2 regions of the Agromyces albus genome follow, and region 2 is predicted to be linked to the other one. Evidence: riboswitches for the same ligand, from Rfam matches in the RefSeq annotation. Region 2 holds a riboswitch; the other holds the start of a gene.
The links. Region 2 has a riboswitch for thiamine pyrophosphate ahead of thiM (hydroxyethylthiazole kinase). Riboswitches for the same ligand answer to the same signal wherever they lie in the genome.

Region 1: linked by a shared signal. The riboswitch ahead of QFZ29_RS09435 (ECF transporter S component) and the one ahead of thiM (hydroxyethylthiazole kinase) in region 2 are both predicted to bind thiamine pyrophosphate.

What each region holds. Positions count from the first base shown of each region.
Region 1 covers NZ_JAUSWX010000001.1:1,993,670-2,003,538, reverse strand. The annotation lists gene QFZ29_RS09450 (hypothetical protein) at 52-708, shown strand; gene QFZ29_RS09445 (DNA polymerase IV) at 768-2,090, shown strand; gene QFZ29_RS09440 (hypothetical protein) at 2,121-2,453, shown strand; TPP riboswitch at 2,557-2,666, shown strand; gene QFZ29_RS09435 (ECF transporter S component) at 2,703-3,341, shown strand; gene QFZ29_RS09430 (ABC transporter ATP-binding protein) at 3,345-4,856, shown strand; gene QFZ29_RS09425 (energy-coupling factor transporter transmembrane component T family protein) at 4,853-5,662, shown strand; gene QFZ29_RS09420 (ATP-binding protein) at 5,659-6,354, shown strand; gene QFZ29_RS09415 (hypothetical protein) at 6,371-6,628, shown strand; gene QFZ29_RS09410 (hypothetical protein) at 6,676-7,938, opposite strand; gene QFZ29_RS09405 (metallopeptidase family protein) at 7,963-8,310, opposite strand; tRNA gene QFZ29_RS09400 (tRNA-His) at 8,361-8,436, opposite strand; gene orn (oligoribonuclease) at 8,480-9,100, opposite strand; gene QFZ29_RS09390 (phosphoglycerate transporter) at 9,197-9,805, shown strand; tRNA gene QFZ29_RS09385 (tRNA-Arg) at 9,834-9,869, opposite strand, start outside.
Region 2 covers NZ_JAUSWX010000001.1:3,124,237-3,134,105, forward strand. The annotation lists gene gap (type I glyceraldehyde-3-phosphate dehydrogenase) at 1-322, opposite strand, end outside; gene QFZ29_RS14785 (GlxA family transcriptional regulator) at 624-1,580, opposite strand; gene QFZ29_RS14790 (ChaB family protein) at 1,802-2,191, opposite strand; gene QFZ29_RS14795 (gamma-glutamylcyclotransferase family protein) at 2,451-2,792, opposite strand; gene QFZ29_RS14800 (hypothetical protein) at 2,849-3,244, shown strand; TPP riboswitch at 3,275-3,369, shown strand; gene thiM (hydroxyethylthiazole kinase) at 3,393-4,256, shown strand; gene thiE (thiamine phosphate synthase) at 4,253-4,912, shown strand; gene QFZ29_RS14815 (bifunctional hydroxymethylpyrimidine kinase/phosphomethylpyrimidine kinase) at 4,909-6,576, shown strand; gene msrB (peptide-methionine (R)-S-oxide reductase MsrB) at 6,651-7,124, shown strand; gene msrA (peptide-methionine (S)-S-oxide reductase MsrA) at 7,121-7,642, shown strand; gene QFZ29_RS14830 (DUF885 family protein) at 7,723-9,414, opposite strand; gene QFZ29_RS14835 (NINE protein) at 9,772-9,869, opposite strand, start outside.

The sequences.
Region 1 (9,869 bases), 1.1 Mb from region 2:
TGCTCGCGACCGTATATTGGGCGTCCCCAGACAACGAGTGAAGAGGACATCATGGGCTTCCTGGACCGCCTGTTCGGCGCATCCGATGACCGAGCTGCACAGCAGGGGCGGCCAGTGCCGCCCCCGCCGCAGCTGAGCGAGGATGAACTGGCCATCGAGCGCTACCGCTACCTGCTGCGTACGGCTCCGCCCGAATCGATCGAGGCGGTGCACGCCGAGGCGTTCGCGAAGCTCACCCCTGAGCAGCGCGCCGAGGTCTACCGCACGCTCGCGGAGCAGGCGCCGCCCGGTGAACGCATCGCCTCCGACGAACCGTCCGTGCTCGCCCGCGCCGCCACGCGCGCCGAGGTCCGCTCTCCGGGAACCATGGAGCGCGCGTTCGCCGGCGGCAACGCCGCCGAGGGCCGCGGGAACATGGGCGGCCCGTCGTTCGGCTCGATGTTCGGCGGTTCGATGCTCGGCGCGATCGCCGGCGTCGTCGTGGGTTCCGCGATCGCCCAGGCGTTCCTGCCCGACGCGTCGTCCGCCGATGCCGGCACCGACACGGGTGGTGATGCTGGAGCCGACACCGGTGCTGCCGATGCATCCGGTGCCGATGCCGGTTCGGCGGATGCATCCGGTGCCGACGCGGGTGGGTACGACGGCGGAGGCGGATTCGGCGACTTCGGCGGTGGCGATTTCGGTGGTGGCGGCGACTTCGGCTTCTGAGCAGATCAGGTGTGCGCCGCGTGGAAGCCGATGACGGCGGCACGGGTTAGGGTCGCAGCATGAGCAAGCAAGACGGCTCGTCGCGTCAGGTCACGACGGGTCCCGTCGACGACTCCGCGACGCCGATCCTGCACGTCGACATGGACGCGTTCTTCGTCTCGGTCGAACTGCTCACCCGCCCCGAGTTGCGCGGCAAGCCCGTGCTCGTCGGCGGCACCGCCGGTCGCGGCGTCGTGGCCGCCGCGAGCTATGAGGCGCGTCGATTCGGCGTGAACTCCGCGATGCCGATGTCGATCGCGTTGCAGCGCTGCCCGAACGCCATCGTGCTCCGCGGTGACTACGCGAGCTACGCGAAGTACTCCAAGCAGGTCATGGCGATCTTCGAGCAGCTCACGCCACTGGTCGAGCCGCTCTCCATCGACGAGGCGTTCCTCGATGTGTCGGGAGCCAGGCGCCTGCACGGCAGTCCGGCCGAGATCGCCTGGACCATCCGTGAGCGCGTGCGCGCCGAGACCGGGCTCACCTGCTCCGTCGGGGTCGCGGCGACCAAGTACGTCGCGAAGGTCGCCTCGAGCCGCGCGAAGCCCGACGGCATGCTCGTCGTACCGGCCGCCGACACCGTCGCCTTCTTGCATCCGCTGCCGGTCTCGGCGCTGTGGGGCGTCGGCCGGGTCACCGAGGAGTCGCTCCTCAGGCTCGGGCTCCGCACCGTCGGCGACGTCGCCACGATGCCGCACGACGCACTCGTGCGCGCAGTCGGTCCGGCGCTCGCATCGAGGCTCGAGCGGCTCGCGAACGGCATCGATCCGCGCGACGTGCACACGACCCGCGTCGAGAAGAGCATCGGCCACGAGAACACGTTCGGCTACGATCTCACCGATCCTGTCGACATCCGCCGCGAGCTGCTCCGTCTCGCCGACAATGTCGGTGTGCGGCTGCGCAAGGCCGGCCTCGTCGGCCGCACCGTGGTGCTGAAGCTCCGTTACGGCGACTTCCGCACGGTCACGCGGTCGCGCACGCTGGCCGAGCCCACCGATGTCGCGCGCCGCATCTACGACGAGGCATCCGAAGCGCTCACCGAGCTCATCGGCGACGGGCAGCGCATCCGGCTCATCGGCGTGCGCGCCGAGCACCTGCAGGTGTCGGGCAGCGGCGCGATGCTGTGGGATCCAGACGAGGAGTGGCGCGACGCCGAGCGCACGATCGACGAGGTCACGGCGAAGTTCGGCAAGGGGTCGGTGCGTCCGGCAACCCTCGTCGGCCGCAGAGGTGAGCGAGGCGAGCGGGGCGAGGCAGGTGAGCGAGGCGAGGCACGTGATGAGCAATCGCGTGCCGATGGTGACGACGACGCGTCGACCGCGGCGGCAGGGTGGGGCTGGTAGGCCGCGGCATCCCCGAGTAGCGTTGCCCGCATGGCTGAACTCGTACTGGAACTCGCAGAGACCGTTTCCGGCGTCGGCGTGAAGACGTCTTACGGCGAGACACTCGACATCGACGGCACCAAGGTGGTTCCGGTGGCGCTCGGCTACTACGGCTTCGGCGGTGGCGGTGGGAGCGACGAGAAGGGCGACCAGGGCAGTGGAGGCGGCGGAGGCGGCGTCTCCATTCCGATCGGCGCATACATCGGTCGCGGAGGCGACGTGCGCTTCGAGCCGAACCTCATCGGGCTGATGCTCGTCGCGACGCCGCTCATCTGGGTGACGGGCAAGGCCTTGAAGGTGGTCATCCGCGCGCTCAAGCGCTGACGGCTCGCAGCGCAGCCCTGCGCCGTTGCGTCGTCGTTGCTGTCGCACGGCGTCATCCAGACTGCCGGTCGTCGCAAGTCGGCGAACTCCGCGGCGTATACTCGGTGTCGAACACGGGAGTCCGGTGAGCCGGGCTGAGAGGAAGGTTCTCAACCTTCGACCGTCGAACCTGATCTGGGTAATGCCAGCGCAGGGAGGGCATCACATCTCAATCCCGTGCCTCTTTCCACGAATCGAAAGGGCACGTCAGTGCACAACGCAACCAACTCCGACACCGCCGAGACCACGCCGGCGGCCAGCCCGTCACGTTCTGGCTGGCGAGTCGTCGACATCGTCGTCGCGAGCGTCATCGGCGTCGCGACCGGCCTCGTCTTCCTGTTCTGGAACAACGTCGGCTACGCCTGGTTCGTCGCGGCCGACGCCGTGACGCCGGGTCTCGGCGGTGTCGCCGTGGGCATCTGGCTCATCGGCGGCGTGCTCGGCGGGCTCATCATCCGCAAGCCCGGCGCGGCGCTCTTCGTCGAGCTCCTCGCCGCGGTCGTCTCCGCGCTCGTCGGAAACCAGTGGGGCATCGAGACGATCTACTCGGGGCTCGCGCAGGGTCTCGGCGCCGAACTCGTCTTCGCGGCGTTCCGGTACAAGCGCTTCGGCGTGCTGCAGGCCGTGCTCGCCGGTGCGGCCGCCGGCGCGGCGGCCTGGACCCTCGAGCTCTTCCTCTCGGGCAACCTGCAGAAGTCGGCCGAGTTCCTCGGGCTCTACTTCGTCGCAGTGGTGATCTCGGGCGCGATCCTCGCCGGCCTCCTCGGCTGGCTCGTGGTACGTGCGCTTGCCGCGACCGGTGCATTGCACCGCTTCGCAGCAGGGCGGGACGTGACCGAGCGGGTCTGACCCATGTCGGAATCCTCGCTGGCACAACGACCCGTCCGCGTCGAGGCTCGCGGCTGGGGCTGGCGTCACGCCGGCCGCATCCGATGGGCGATCGACGGCATCGACTTCGTCATCGAGCCGGGGGAGCGAGTGCTCCTGCTCGGTCCGTCCGGGTCCGGCAAGTCGTCGCTCCTGCATGCCCTGGCCGGCGTGCACGGCGGTGATGACGAGGGCGAGCAGCGCGGACGGTTGCTCATCGACGGTGCTGCGGCGGGTGCGGCACGTGGGCGGGCGGGCCTCGTGTTGCAGGATCCCGACTCCCAGGTGATCCTTGCTCGGGTCGGCGACGACGTGGCGTTCGGCTGCGAGAACCTCGGTGTGCCGCGCGACGAGATCTGGCGGCGAGTGGGCGAGGCACTCGACGCCGTGGGACTCGAGCTGCCGTTCGCGCATCCCACCTCGGCGCTCTCGGGCGGGCAGAAGCAGCGGCTCGCCCTCGCCGGCGCGATCGCCATGCGGCCAGGTCTCCTGCTCCTCGACGAACCCACCGCGAACCTCGATCCTTCGGGCGTCAGCGAGGTGCGCGACGCCGTCGCACGCGTGCTCGACCGCATCGGTGCCACCTTCGTCGTCGTCGAACACCGCGTCGACGTCTGGCTCGATCTCGTCGACCGGGTGGTCGTGCTCGGCGCCGACGGGCGGGTCCTGGCCGATGGGCCGCCGGCGGAGGTGCTCGAACGGCACCGGGATGCGCTCCTCGCCGCAGGCGTGTGGGTCCCGGGCGTGCCGCTTCCGATCGTGGGCGGGGTCGATCCAGCGAGGAGGTGCCCGACCGAGTCGATCCTCGTCGGCGAGCAACTCGCCATCGGACGTCGACGCGGTGCTGTCGTACGGGCGGGCCTCGACGTCTCGCTTCCCGACGGATGCTCCACGGTGCTCACCGGACCCAACGGCGCCGGCAAGTCGACGTTGGCGCTCACCCTCGGCGGGCTGCTGGCGCCGCTCTCCGGCCGCGTCGCGGCATCTGATTCGCTGGCGTCGAGCCTTGGATCGGCCCCCATCCGGTGGCGCTCGCGTGAGTTGCTGACCCGCATCGGCACGGTGTTCCAAGAGCCCGAGCACCAGTTCGTCGCCTCGACCGTGCGTGGTGAGATAGCGGTGGCCCCGCGCGCTCTCGGCCTGCCTGCGGCCGAGATCGAGACCCGAACCGACGACGTGCTCACGAGGCTCCGGCTCGATCGGCTCGCCGGGGCCAATCCCTTCACACTGTCGGGGGGCGAGCAACGACGACTGTCGGTCGCTTCAGTGCTCGTCGCCCGTCCTCGCGTCGTGATTCTCGATGAACCGACCTTCGGGCAAGACAGGGTCACGTGGCTCGAACTTGTACGGCTCCTGCGCGACCTCGTCGACGATGGCGTGACGTTGCTTTCGGTCACGCACGATGCGGCGTTCCGTGAAGTACTCGGCGATCATCGGCTCGAGCTTGCCGGATCGGCCGAGACCGTCGCGTCGCGCCCGTCCGGAGGTGCCGTATGAGCGCGAACGCGACGGCACCGGCGGTCGGCGCCGTTCCAGCCGCACCGCGACTCCGGTTCATCGATGCGGTCAACCCGGTCACGCGCCTGGCGGCGGTGATGGTGCTCACGACGCCGCTCCTGCTGACCGTCGATTGGCTGAGCGCCGCCGTGGCCCTCGGCATCCAGCTGCTGCTCTTCGCCGTGGCCGGGGTCACACCGCGACTCCTCATCGCGCGCACGTGGCCGATCCTGCTCGCCGCGCCGGTCGCCGGCGTCAGCATGCTGCTCTACGGGCGTCCCGCGGGCACCGAGTACTGGAGCTTCTGGCTCGCCCGCGTCACCGACGGGTCGATCGATCTCGCACTCGCGATCACCGTGCGCGTGCTCGCCATCGGCCTGCCTGCCGCGCTGCTGTTCCTTCGGGTCGATCCAACGGAACTCGCCGACGGCCTCGCTCAGATCGCACGACTGCCGTCGCGTTTCGTGCTCGGTGCGCTTGCGGCGACGCGCCTTGTCGGCCTCTTCGTCGAGGACTGGCGAGCCATGGCGCTCTCGCGCCGGGCGCGCGGCATCGGCGACCACCGGACGCTGCGGCGCATCGCGACGATGGCATTCGCGCTCCTCGTGCTCGCGATCCGGCGGGGCAGCAAGCTCGCAACGGCGATGGAAGCGCGGGGCTTCGGCTCCGACATCCAACGCACCTGGGCGCGCCAGTCGCGGGTCGGCATTCCCGATGTCGCGCTGCTCGTGATCGCCACCGCGATCGCCGCGATCGCGATCGCCGTCGCAGTGTGGGCGGGCACCTTCCACCCGGTGTGGGCGTGAGGGACGACCCGCCGGGGCGGCCACCGGCCGTCGCCGTCGCCCACGCCGATGCCGTCACTGCAGAGGCATCCGACTCTCCATTCGAGCCGATCGTCGCTGCTTCCGCCGTGCGCGGCATCCTCGCCGCGGTACGGGGCCGCCGCGCGCCGATCGTGCTCATCGACGGCCCGAGCGGCGCGGGCAAGAGCACGCTCGCGGATGCCGTGCTCGATCGCTGGCCGGGCCCGGCGCCGTCGCTCGTGCGCCTCGACGACGCGTACCGTGGCTGGAACGGGCTGGCTCGCGCCGGATCCGACCTCGCCCGCACGCTCGTTCCGCCGCTGCGTCGAGGCGGCGTCGGTCGCTGGACTCGCTGGGACTGGGCGGCCGATGCTCCGGGCGCCCTCGAGCGACGACGTCCGGGCCGTGCGCTCATCATCGAAGGGTGCGGGGCGTTCGCCGCGGGTGCGCTCGCGCCGAATGCGGTGCACGTGTGGGTGGCGGCCCCAGATGCCCTCCGCAAGCGGCGTGCACTCGAACGTGACGGTGGCCGGTACGACCCGTTCTGGGCCATCTGGGAGCGGCAGTGGCGGCGGTACGTGCATCGCGCCGTCCCCGAGCGGCGGGCCTCGATCCACGTGCGCCGCACCGATGACGGGCGCCTGGAGCCGGCATCTGCGCAGAGCGCGCCGTCTGCCGCCGCACGCGCGTGAGGGATACGGTAGTCACATGACTGCAGAGACCGCAGGTGCACAATACGTCGCGGAGTTCATCGACGGGCCGCTCGAAGGGGAGTTCGAGCATCGCGTACTCGTCGGAGGCAAGCCCGAGTCACGAGTCGGCATGTTCGCCGCGGTCGACGGCCTCGAGTCGGTGTTCTGGTACGACGCCGTCGAGCAGCGGGAGGTGAACGGTCAGCTTCGTGTGCGCTTCCGCTTCGACGCCGACGACTCAGATCCGGTGGAGTCCGACGACGAGAACGACTGAGGCATCCGGCGCAGCATGAGCCTGCGCAGCTCGAATCGGATGCCCGTTCACCTCTCCTGGTCGGCGACGAACGCCGAGATGAGCTCGACCGGATGACTCAGGCGCCACAACGGCCCGGGATCGCGGATGTCGGCGCTGAGCTCGAGCGGTGACGCGATCTCTCCCGTGGCGGTCGACACCGCAGCGCGGCCCACATCGCGGCCCTTCGCCGCCGTCGAGAACGGCTCCACGGTGACGGATGTCTCGCCGAGCGCCGTGCCCCAGGCGACCGCCGTGCGCGTGGTCGACGCCACGACCTCACCGCGATCGCCCCACGGCGCCTCGACCTCGGCGTACGCAGTTCCCGAGGTGATCACGGTGATCGGTTGCGCCGCGACCTTCGTGGATTCGAGGGCCGCGAGCACGGCCGGATCGAGCGTCTCGTAGTCGGGCATGCGGAGCATCGCGCCGACGATCCGCCGTGGTTCGTCACCCTCTGCACCGGGAATCTCGGCGGTGAAGAGCAAGCAGAGGCCGGCTTGATCGGTGAAGCTGCGGGAGATCGAGCGCACGCCATCGCCTTCGAGGTGCGCGGCGATGTCGGGCACGTTCCGGGTGCCCGGGGTGGGGGTCGGGGTCGCCGACCCGTCGAAGATCTCGGCGATCTCGGGGTCGGCGAGGGCGAGTGCCACGAGGCGAGTGAGCTCCTCGGCCGTGCCGACGTTGTCGCCCGAGAGCCCGGTGGCGTCATCGACCCGGGTTGATTCGAAGCCGTTCTCGGCAAGCCACTCGTTCGCCGCCGCGACGTAGGGCTCCACGCCGCCGAACGCCCAGCGCACGAGCGTGTCGGCGTGATTGTTGCTCGACGCGAGCAGCACGGCCCGCACGACGTCGCGCTCCGTCCAGGTCTCGCCGGGCGACACCTGCAGGGTGCGCGAGCCCTCGCCCGAGTACCTCAGGTAGTCGGTGTAGTCGGCTGGACCGATGGGGATGCCGGGTCCGGCGCCCTCATCGGGCAGGGGCAGCGATTCGAGGGTGGCGAGCACTGCCACGAGTTTCGCCGCTCCACCGATCGGCACCACGCCCGCCTCGCCGCCGAGGGCGAGCGTCTCGGCCGAGCCGTCGTCGGCGATGACCGCGAGCGCGTTGGCGCCGGTGCCGGGCAGCACGATGGGAGCTGCGGGTTCGCCGGCGGCATCCGCGGCTCCTTCGACCTTCACCATGACATCGGGGAGGGGGCCGAGGAGCATCGCCGGGCCGTAGACCCCGATGCCGAGAATCGCGAGCGCGCCGACGATGATGCCGACGATGCGGCCGGGGGCGAGGCTCATGGAATCAGCGTATCCCGAGCGTCGTCATGCCCAGCCCAGCTCGTGCAGGCGGACGTCGTCGATGCCGTAGAAGTGCGCGATCTCGTGCACGAGGGTGACGTGGATCTCCTCGCGCAGTTGCTCCTCGTCGCTCGAGATCGCGAGCAGCGGCTCACGGTAGAGCACGATGCGGTCGGGGGTCTCGCCGAAGCCGTAGCGGTCGCGTTCGGTGAGCGCCCAGCCGTCGTAGAGCCCGAGCAGGTCGAGGGTGCCGTCTTCGGGGCGATCCTCGACGACGAAGACGACGTTCTCGAGTCCGTCGACCATGTCATCTGGCAATTCGTCGAGCTCGTCGACGACGATCGCTTCGAAAGCCTCGGCATCGAGTTCCACGACCAGCTCCGATCGAGGCCAACGGGATCAGGCAACTGACTAGGGGCAATTGGGGTGAGTAACGGGGCTTGAACCCGCGACCTCCTGGACCACAACCAGGCGCTCTACCGACTGAGCTATACCCACCATGTGACGACCACCGGAGTGATCAGGCAACTCAAAGAGACTACTACAACTTGCTGTCGAACTCGTCCACCACTGAGGTCGCGAGCGCCTGGAGGTCCTGGCTGGTGGGACCGGGCGCCGCCACGAAGAGCGCGCGGCGGTAGTACTCGAGCTCGCGGATCGACTCGAGGATGTCGGCGAGGGCGCGGTGACCGCCGTTCTTGGCGGGGGAGTTGAAGTACGCACGCGGGTACCAGCGTTTCGCGAGCTCCTTGATCGACGACACGTCGACGTTGCGATAGTGCAGGTGTGCATCGAGTCGCGGCATGTACTTCGTGAGGAACGCGCGGTCGGTGCCGATCGAGTTGCCGGCGAGCGGCGCCTTCTGTTCGTCGGGCACATGCTTCAACACGTACTCGAGCACCTCGTACTCCGCCTCGGCCACGCTCACACCGTTGGGGATCTCCTCGATGAGGCCAGACTCGGTGTGCATCGTGCGCACGAATTCGCCCATCGACTCGAGCGCGCTCGCATCGGGCTTGATCACGATGCTGAGTCCCGCGTCGACAGGAGTCAGGTCGTAGTCGGTGATGACGACCGCGATCTCGACGAGCTCATCGACATCGAGGTCGAGGCCGGTCATTTCGCAGTCGATCCAGACCAGTCGGTCGCTCGGTGATGCCATGCGGTGAGTCTACCGGCGGGCTGCGACACCGTCCGACGGCGTGCGACACCGCTCGACGGCGTGCGATGCGGGTCATCCGGCTCATAGGCTGGCGTGGTGTCCACACTGGAAGACGTCGTGCAGGCGATCGAGGCGCTGCGACGCCAACGGTCGCGCATCGTCGTCGGTGTGTCGGGCTTCGGCGGCTCCGGCAAGTCCACACTCACCCGGTTCCTCGTCTCCACTGTGCCGGCGATCGCCCGGATTCGCGGGGATGACTTCCTCGACCCTGATCGATCGCATCGTCGTTCGGGCGAGTGGGACGGAGTCGATCGACTGCGCCTTCGCCGTGAGGTGCTCGACCCGTTCCGGGAAGGACGTGCATCGGAGTTCCGGCGATTCGACTGGGAGCGCGGCGAGCTCGGTGCACCCGAGTCGCTCCCCACTGCAGAGGTGCTCGTCGTCGACGGCGTCGGATTGTTCCATCCCGAGCTGCACGGCGCGATCGACCTGCGGATCTGGGTCGATGTGGATCTCGAGACCGCGACGGCTCGCGGGAAGGAGCGCGACCGTGCGGCCGGCCACGACCACGATCACCTGTGGGATGACGTCTGGGTGCCGAACGAGCGCGAGTTCATGTCGGCGTTCGATCCGCGGCGAGCGGCCGACATGAGATACCAGCCCACGGATGCCGCCGCCGGTGTTCGCTCGCTCGATCGAGGCTGACGACGAGCCATTGAGACGATCGCTGCGGTGCCCCCGGCAGGAATCGAACCTGCGACCGACAGAT
Region 2 (9,869 bases):
GCGCGGCATCCGCTGAAGTGAATCGGCCCGTGGACTCGAGCACGAGCTCGACCTCGAGCTCGGCCCACGGCAACTGCGACGGCTCACGTTCGGCGAGCACGCGGATGCGGCGGCCGTCGACCACGAGCGTGTCGCCGTCGACCTCGACCGGGCGGCCGAGGCGGCCGAGCGAGCTGTCGTACTTCAGCAGGTGCGCGAGCGCGGCGGGTTCGGTGAGGTCGTTGATCGCGACGACCTCGAGGCCGGTGTCGCGCTCGAGCAGGGCGCGCAGCACGTTGCGTCCGATGCGTCCGAATCCGTTGATGGCGATGCGGGTGGTCATTCGGTGGTTCCTTTCGTTGCCTCCAGACTCACTCGGCGCCGGCGTCGGCGGCAGTGGGGCGGCGGACAGTTCGCGCAAGCTTCGCGCCAGCCGGGCCGAGCGGATGCCTCAGACCGGCGGATGCCGCAGCCGGGCGGTAGGGGCATGTGCTTGTTGCAGAACTGCAGGGGATTCGGCCTCATAGGCGCATATGCGCAGGGTATGACGCGGAATCCCCTGCGCTTCGGTGGGAACGGCACGGATGAGGCGTCACAGCGGACGTCCCGGGCGCCCGCCTGCCCGCGGCATCCGCGGCATCCGCTCAGGCCGCCGGCCTCACGAACGTGCGCCGGTACTCGCTCGGCGACGTGCCGAGGATGCGCTGGAAGTGCAGTCGCAGGTTCGAGCCCGTGCCGAGCCCCACGCGGTCGGCGATCTGCTCGACGCCGAGGTCGCTGCGCTCGAGCAGTTCGCGCGCGACATCCACCCTGGCCCGCAGCACCCACTGCATGGGCGTGTAGCCCGTGTCTTCGACGAAGCGCCGCGAGAACGTGCGCGGCGACACCCGCGCGTGCCGTGCGAGCGACGCGACGGTCAGCGGCTCGTCGAGCCGGCCGATCGCCCACTCGCGGGTCGCGGCGAACAGGTCGCCGAGCGGCTCGGGCACGCTGCGCGGCACGTATTGCGCCTGCCCGCCGCTGCGGTACGGCGCGGCGACGAGCCGCCGGGCGACGGTGTTCGAGAGCGCGACCCCGTGATCGCGACGGACGAGATGCAGGCACAGGTCGACGCCCGACGCCGCACCGGCCGAGGTGAGCACGTCGCCCTCGTCGACGAAGAGCACGTTCTCGTCGACGTGGATCGACGGATGCATCCGCGCGAGCGCCTCGGTGTAGTGCCAGTGTGTCGTCGCCCGCTTGCCGTCGAGCAGTCCGGTCGCGGCGAGCGCGAACGCCCCCGTCGAGATCGCGGCGAGCCGGGCGCCGCGAGCGTGGGCGGCGCGCAGTGCTTCGACGACGGCGGGCGGCGTCTCGACGATCGCGGGGTTGCGGTAGCCGGGCACGAAGATCGTATCGGCGGCCGCGAGCGCCTCGAGCCCCTCGGCGACGTAGTACGAGAGCCCATCACCTCCCGTGACGAGCCCGGGCGCGACGCCGCACACGCGCACCTCGTACGGCATGCTCGCGCGCTTGGTGAAGACCTGCGCGGGAATGCCGACATCGAGCGGCTTCGCCCCCTCGAGCACGAGCACCACGACCCGGTGCGGTTGGCGCGTCATCTTGGCCTCCTTCGTCGACACACAGAGGCATGGTGCCAAGCTGTGCTTGCTCGTGCCAGTGGCACGAATGCCACTCTGCGCAAGAATACGGCCATCCCTGGAGGAGTGCCTCTCCGCAGAATCGGTCGATTTGTCGACAAGTTGACCGATTCCGCGGAGCGATATCACGCTGGTCGCTCGAGACCGAGAGCTCGATCGCCTGACAGTTGGAACGCGCCGTCTCAACCGCGTCGGCGCGCCGCCGTCTGCCGATCGTTCTCGCGCTGGATGGCCTCGATCAGCTCGTCCTTCGACATCGTCGACCTGCCCGGCACGTCGAGCCGCTTCGCGATGTCGTACAAGTGCGCCTTCGACGCGGTGGTGTCGACCCCGCCCGCCGTGTCGCCGCTGCGATCGGTGGCGCCCTTGTCGCTCGGGCCGGGGTGCTCCTTCTGCTCCCAGTGGTCGCCGACCTTCTCGAACTGGTGCTTCAGCGCCGCGAACGCCGTGCGGCGCGCGAGTTCGCCGTCGCCGTAGGTCTCGACGGCCGCGTCGTAGGTCTTCGTCCAGATCTCCTGCGCGTGCTTCGGGGAACGCGCCAGCGTCGACGGCATCTCCTCTTCGGCTGGCATGCTGCCTCCCTGCTCGTTGAAGACGGTGGGGCCTCCGACGCTCACGCTACGTCGATCATCAAGCGCCAGGAACGGGGTGGACATCAGGGGCATCCGTCCGTAGCACACCCGTGCTCGTGGACATTCCCGACCAGCCGCTCCCCGACCGTGACTCCGCCACTGATGCTGAAAACGCATCAGTGGCGGAGTCACGCGTCCATCACACCCGCTCGAACGGCGGCGGCACCGGTGCGGTGATGCCTGGTAGAGCCGACGAAGCTCAGCGCCCCACGTACACCCACGCCACCAGCCCCGACTCGAGGGTCACCTCGACGCGGTGGTAGTCGTCGACCTCGTACTCGTCGGCGGCGGCGAGCTGCGCGGGCGTCAGCTCGATCACGGCGCCCTCGACACGGTGGGCCGCGTCGCCGGTGTGCTCGAGGATAGGGTGCTCGGCCTCGCCGCTCAACGCGAGCACCGCGGCATCCGTGATCCGCACCATTCGCACCCGCCACCCGGCGAGCGCATCGGGAGCGGTGGGCAGCTCAGCGCCGAACGTTTGGCGCTGCACGTGGGGCAAGCGGAGGGTTCCATAGGAGAAGAGCCGGTCGACGGATGCCACGGCGACAGCATAGAGCGGGGGGCGGGGGTTGGGGTGGGGGTCGTACGATCGAGAGCATGAGCGAGCCCGTGCGGCCCTGGTGGAGCGGCGATGACGACATCGGCGGCATCGGCTTCGCGCGCTTCTTCGCGTGGACCGGCCTGCTGCTCGGCGTCGGCGCGGTTGTGCTCGCCGTGGCGGCACCGCTCGAGGGCGACGCGCTGCGCACCGTCTGGATCACCGGGTTCGGTGCCATCGCGATGTGGGTGTCGTTCATGGCCGTGCCGCGCTACCGCAACGCCGGGGTGCGCGTCTCGCTCGCCGTGCCGGCCACCATGGTGCTCGGTGCCCTCACGATCGCGATCATGGTCTACGCGTTCGCGGTGATCGCGTTTGCGGCGGGCGGCATCATCCTTCCCGCGCCGGCGCACTGGGTCGAGGTGCCGGCCGGCCCGCCCGTCGTCACCGCCTGACGCCGAGTCCGAGCACCCGCTAGGCTGACCGACAGTGACACGGGGTGCCGCACCATACGGCTGAGATCACACCCGTCGAACCTGATCTAGTTCGAACTAGCGAAGGGATGTCGCGTTGAGCGATCGTCTGTCTGTCGACCCTGCCCACCTGACCCGCCCGGCTGGCCTTGCCGACCCGGCCAGCCATGCCCATCCGGCCGAGCAGGCCGCCGCCCTGCTCGACCGCGTGCGGGCGACCACACCACTGGTGCACTGCATCACGAACAGCGTGGTCACGAACTTCACGGCCAACTCGTTGCTCGCCCTCGGGGCGGCGCCTGCGATGGTCGACATCCGCGTGGAGGCCGGCGTCTTCGCGCGCATCGCCTCGGGCCTCCTCGTGAACCTCGGCACGCCCCACGAGGAGCAACGCGACGCCGCCCGCGAGGCCGTCGCCGCTGCACGCGAGGCCGGCACGCCGTGGGTGCTCGATCCGGTCGCGGTCGGCGGCTTGCCCGTTCGCACCGCGCTCGCGCATGTGCTGCTCGAGCACCGGCCCACGGCGATCCGCGGCAACGCGAGCGAGATCATCGCGCTCACCGGTGTCGGTGGGGGCGGGCGCGGCGTCGATGCATCCGACTCCACCGAATCGGCAGCGGATGCCGCGGCAGCACTCGCGGCGGCGCACGGCTCGGTCGTCGCGGTCTCGGGGGCGATCGACCTCATCACCGACGGCACCCGCATCGCGCGCGTGGGCAACGGTGACGCCCTGCTCACCCGCATCACGGGCGGCGGCTGCGCGCTCGGCGCGGTGACCGCCGCGTTCCTCGCGGTGAGCGACGACGCGTTCGCGGCGACGGTCGCGGCCACCGTGAGCTACACGATCGCGGCCGAGCTCGCCGCGGCACAGGCATCCGGTCCCGGCACCTTCGGGCCGCTCTTCCTCGACGCCCTCGCGAGCGTCACCGCCGACGACCTCGTGGCACGTGCCGACCTCGTGGTCGCGGATGCGCCGGCGCTGGTGCGGTCGTGAGCACGCGGACCGCGCTCGACCTCTCGCTCTACCTCGTCACCGACGCGACGCTCTGCGGCCCCCGCGGCGTCGCCTCCGTCGTGGCCGACGCGGTCGCCGGCGGCGTGCGCGTGGTGCAGTTGCGCGACAAGTCGGCGGATGCCGCGACGCTCCTCGCCCAGCTCGAGGAGCTCGCCGCGGTCATCGACGGCCGCGGGACGCTCCTCGTCAACGACCGGCTCGACGTCGTCGTCACCGCCCGCCAGCGCGGCGTGCCCGTCGACGGCGTGCACCTCGGCCAGCGCGACGACGCCGTGCTCGAAGCGCGCGAGCTCCTCGGCGCCGACGCGATCGTCGGGCTCACGGCGAACCATTCGTCGCACCTCGGCACCGTCGAGCGGATGCCGCGGGGCTCCGTCAATTACCTGGGTGTCGGCGTGATCCGCCCCACCGCGACGAAGCCCGACCATCCGCCCGCGCTCGGTGTCGACGGGTTCGCCCGGTTCGCCCGGGCCGCGGAGCTTCCGTGCGTCGCGATCGGCGGCATCACGATCGACGACGTCGGGCCGCTTCGCGCGGCCGGCGCGGCGGGGGTCGCCGTGGTGTCGGCGCTCTGCGCGGCATCCGACCCGCGTGATGCAGCTGCACGGTTCGCGACGGCGTGGGGCGAGCGATGAGCGGCGGCGGCACGACCGGCCGCCGGGTGCCGCGGGTGCTGAGCATCGCGGGCACCGACCCCTCGGGCGGCGCCGGAATCCAGGCCGACCTCAAGTCGATCGCCGCGGTCGGCGGCTACGGCATGTCGGCGGTCACGGCGCTCGTTGCCCAGAACACGCGTGGCGTGCGGAGCGTGCACGTGCCGCCGGCGGCGTTCCTCGCCGAGCAGCTCGACGCCGTGAGCGATGACGTCGTGATCGACGCCGTGAAGATCGGCATGCTCGCGAACGCCGAGATCATCCGCACCGTCGGCGACTGGCTCCGACGCGTGAAGCCGCCGGTCGTGGTGCTCGACCCCGTGATGATCGCGACGAGCGGCGACCGGCTGCTCGACGCCGATGCCGAGGCCGCGCTGCGCGAGCTGCTCCCCCTCGCCCACCTCATCACGCCCAACCTGCACGAGCAGGCCGTGCTCGCGGGTGAGCCCCGCGCCGCGACGTGGACCGAGGCGCTCGCGCAAGCCGAGCGGCTCTCGGCGTCGCTCGGCGTGCTCGTGCTCGCGAAGGGCGGGCACCTCGGCGGAACGGCGGCACCCGACGCCCTCGTCGACGCGAGCGGCCGAGTCGGCCCGAGCAGCGTCAGGAGCGGGAGCGGCGCAACCGGCACGGCCGCGCCCCGCATCATCGAGTTCCCGGGCGAGCGCATCGAGACGGCGAACACGCACGGCACCGGTTGCTCCCTCTCTTCCGCCATCGCGACCCTGCGCGCCGAACTCGGCTCGTGGGAGGCCGCCGTGATCGAGGCGCGCCGCTGGCTGCGCGAGTCGATCACGCACGGCGCATCGCTCGACGTGGGCGAGGGGCATGGCCCGATCAGCCACTTCGCCGGACTCTGGGAACGCGGCGGCCTGAGCACCGCGCCGGCTCCCAATGAGGTCGAGGCGGAGTGGTGGGCCGGCATCGCCGACGTGCGCGACGCGATCGACGAGCTCGGCTTCGTGCGCGGTCTCGCCGACGGGTCGCTCGATCGCTCGCCGTTCCTGCGCTACCTCGCGCAAGACGCGCTCTACCTGCGCGATTACTCTCGAGTGCTCGCGGTCGCCTCGAGCTCGGCGACGGATGCCGCGGAGCAGGCGTTCTGGGCGGCGAGCGCCCGCGGCGCGATCATCGGCGAGCTCGAACTGCACGCGAGCTGGCTCCCCGAGGGCGAGGCGTTCGCCGCCGAGCCGGATGCCGCGACGACGGGCTACCTGAACCACTTGCTCGCAACGGCGGCCAGGGGCGATTATCCCGTGCTCGCCGCGGCGCTGCTGCCGTGCTTCTGGATCTACGTCGATCTCGGCGGGCGGCTCGCGGCCGGCGCGTTCGGTCCGCAGGCGCTCGCGCCGGAGCATCCGTATGCCTCGTGGCTCAAGACCTATGCCGATCCCGGGTTCTCCGTCGGGACTCGTGAGGCGATCGGCATCGTGATGCGGCTCGCCGCCGCGGCCGATGCGCCGACGCGGGAAGCCATGTGGCGGGCGTTCCGCGCGTCATCCGAGCACGAGCTCGCGTTCTTCGCCTCGCCGCTCGGCGAGCAGGGCGCCGGCACCCTGGCAACGACTACGGCAACCGCGCACACAGCGAACCCACAGCTGCGGAGCGACATCCGCGGAACAGCGCACGAACCTGCCGTGTTCTCCTAGGTGACGCCCTGACACCACCTCAACCGGTGTCAGGCGTGGGCACCGCAGCCAGCGGCGCCGAGATGGAGGAAACCGTGTCACAGGACTACCGCAAGACTCCCGAGGCGATCGAGCGCCTCACCCCGCTGCAGCGCAAGGTCACGCAGGATGATGCAACTGAGCCGGCGTTCCGGAACGAGTACTGGAACAACAAGGAGCCCGGCCTCTACGTCGACGTGGTGTCGGGGCAGCCGCTCTTCGCGTCGGTCGACAAGTACGACAGCCGCTCCGGCTGGCCGAGCTTCACGAAGCCGATCGAGGGCGACGCGGTCGTCGAGAAGGTCGACCGGTCGCTCTTCATGAAGCGCGTCGAGGTTCGCTCGGCCGCAGCCGACAGCCACCTCGGGCACGTGTTCGACGACGGGCCGGCCGACGCCGGCGGCCTGCGCTACTGCATCAACTCGGCCGCGCTGCGCTTCGTGCCGCTCGCCGAGCTCGAGGAGCACGGCTACGGTCAGTACCGCGCACTGTTCGGCGACGCCGCGCAGTCACAGAAGGAGGACGCATGACGACCAACACCGAGACCGCCATTCTGGCCGGCGGATGCTTCTGGGGCATGCAGGATCTGATCCGCAAGCGCCCCGGGGTCGTCTCGACCCGGGTCGGCTACACGGGCGGCGACGTGCCCAACGCCACCTACCGCCACCACGGAACCCACGCCGAGGCGATCGAGATCGTGTTCGACCCGTCGCAGGTGAGTTATCGCGACCTGCTCGAGTTCTTCTTCCAGATCCACGACCCGTCGACGCGCAATCGCCAGGGCAATGACATCGGCCTCAGCTACCGGTCGGCGATCTTCCCGACGACCGAGGAGCAGGAGACGATCGCCTACGACACGATCGCCTACGTGAACGAGTCCGGCCTCTGGCCGGGTCCGGCCGTGACCGAGGTCACGCCCGCCGGCCCGTTCTGGGAGGCCGAGCCCGAGCACCAGGACTACCTGGAGCACTACCCCAACGGGTACACGTGCCACTTCGTGCGGCCCGGCTGGAAGCTCCCGCGCCGCGGTGAGGCGACCGTCGCGTAGCCGGCTTCGGCATCTGAAGACCCGAACACCCGAACCGCCCCGGTGACCGCTCTGGTCGCCGGGGCGGTTCGCTGTCTGCATCAGAGATGCTTCGCCGGCCCCGCGGGTCGCAGCGCGTTGGTCCATGGACCGGCCGCGTCGAGCGCGTCGACGTCGGAGCGGTCGCCGAGCAGCTCCCAGCGCTGCAGGGAGAGCGGCACGTTGCCGTTGAGCCACACCGCGTCGTGGAACTCGCGCAGCGAGAAGTCGGCGCCCCGCGCGATCATCGCGTCGGCGAGCAGGCGCTGCACCTCCTGCTTGCCCACGTGGTACGACATCGCGAGGCCCGGGGTCGCGACGTACATCGCGGTCTCCTCGGTTGCGGTCTCGACGTCCATCGGCACCGAGTCGACGAAGAAGCGCACCGCCTCATCGAGACTGAACACGCCCGTGGCGAGGTTGACGTCGACGACGACGCGCAAGGCGCGCAGCCGCATGAAGTTGTGCACGATCGTCTGGGAGTGCGGGGCGTCGTCGAAGAGCCCGGCGGTGAGCATGAGCTCTTCGTTGTAGTGCGCGATGCCCTCGTTCGCGACGGAGTCCACATAGCGTCGGCGCAGCGGATTGGGGTGCGCCCACGAGAGCGCGAGCTGCTGGCTGTGCGCTCCCTCGTGGATGATGCCGAGGCGAGGGTCGCGCACGTTCGCCACCTCGAAATACGGCAGGTCGGATGCCGGTGCTGACACGTACGACACGGCATCCTCGCCGCGCCGCGCATCGTTCGTGAGGTCGTCGGTCACGCCGAGGAACGCGAGCGGCTCGAGGTACGGCGGATACGCCGCGAACCGGTAGTGCCGCAGACCGGTCGGCTGGGTCAGGAGGCCGTGCTGCTCGTAGAACTCGCGCACCTCCTGCTCTCGCGTCGCCTCATCGGCGACGAGTGTGTCGAGGTCGGCCGCGAGCTCGGCCGGTGGAACGTCCCGGTACCGATTGCGGGTGACCGTCTCGGCCACGACGCTGCGCCGGTAGTCCTGGAGCGCAGCGCGCACGAGCTCTTCGGGCTCGGCCGCGACGAGCGCGATGTGCCGGAGGTACCAGACGAACGCGTCACGGCCGACGACCGCATCGCGGCCGAGTCGATCGGCCGCGCGCCCGAGCCAGTCGGCGTAACGCGTGAGCGCGACGCTCGCGGCGGGCTGCACGTCGGCGAGCGCGGTCGCGGTCGCGGCATCCACGAACGGCGACAGTGCCTCGACCGACTCGGCGAGGCGCGGGCCGACGTCGTCGAGCTGCGCCGCCGCGACCCTGGCGAGGGTCGCGACGCCCGCCCGCTCGAGGTTGGCGATCGCCTGATCGACGCCGGCCGGCAGGGCGGCGAGCACCTGCACGAGCGCAGCCTTCCGCTCGCCCTCGATGGGTGCCGGCCGCAGCAGCAGGTCGAACCACGGCCCGAGGATCTGGCTCGTGAGGAACACGGCGTCGCGCTCCCAGTTGCGCAGCACGTCGAGCTCCCAGTGTACCCGTGCGAGCGCTGAGCCGAGCAGGCGATGGTCGACCTGTTCCGCGACCGGTGCCGAGATCATCGCGGCCGCGGCATCCGCTGCTCGCCATCGCTCGGCGAACTGCGCGAGCTCGGCGCGCTGCACCTCGATCGCCGCGGGGTCGAATCGCGGCAGCCACGCCGCCGGACGCTCGATTCGAGGGATGTCGTCGCCCGAGCGGAACGAGTTCACCGCCCGCCACGACCAGAAGTCGGCGCTGAGACGATCGAGGTCGGTTGCGTGCGACGTCATGACGGCCACGATAGACCCGGGCTCCGACAGACGACAGCGGAGGGTCTGGGGGGCGTGAGGCAAGGCCGCTCAGCGGTGGTTCCGCTCCGCAAAATCGGTCGATTCGTCGACAAGTAGACCGGCCCCTGCTCACGATGCCGCTCCAGGGGACCATGCCCCTGCAAAATCGGTCGATTTGTCGACAAGTAAACCGATCCTGCGGAGCGGATGCCCCGGCCGACGATTCCGTCCGGAAATGCCAGCTCCACCGGCAATACCGGCATCGTCGGCACTACCCGTCACAAAAGCTGGGCGACTTGTCGACAAGTTGACCGATTTTGCAGAGAGACACCACCGCGGAGCGCCGGACCTGGAGCCTCAGTAGGCGGGTGATCCGAGGATCATGCGGTTCGCGGCATCCACCTGACCGCGAAGGGTGCAGAGGTCGACGATCCACCAGATGAAGACACCGAAGA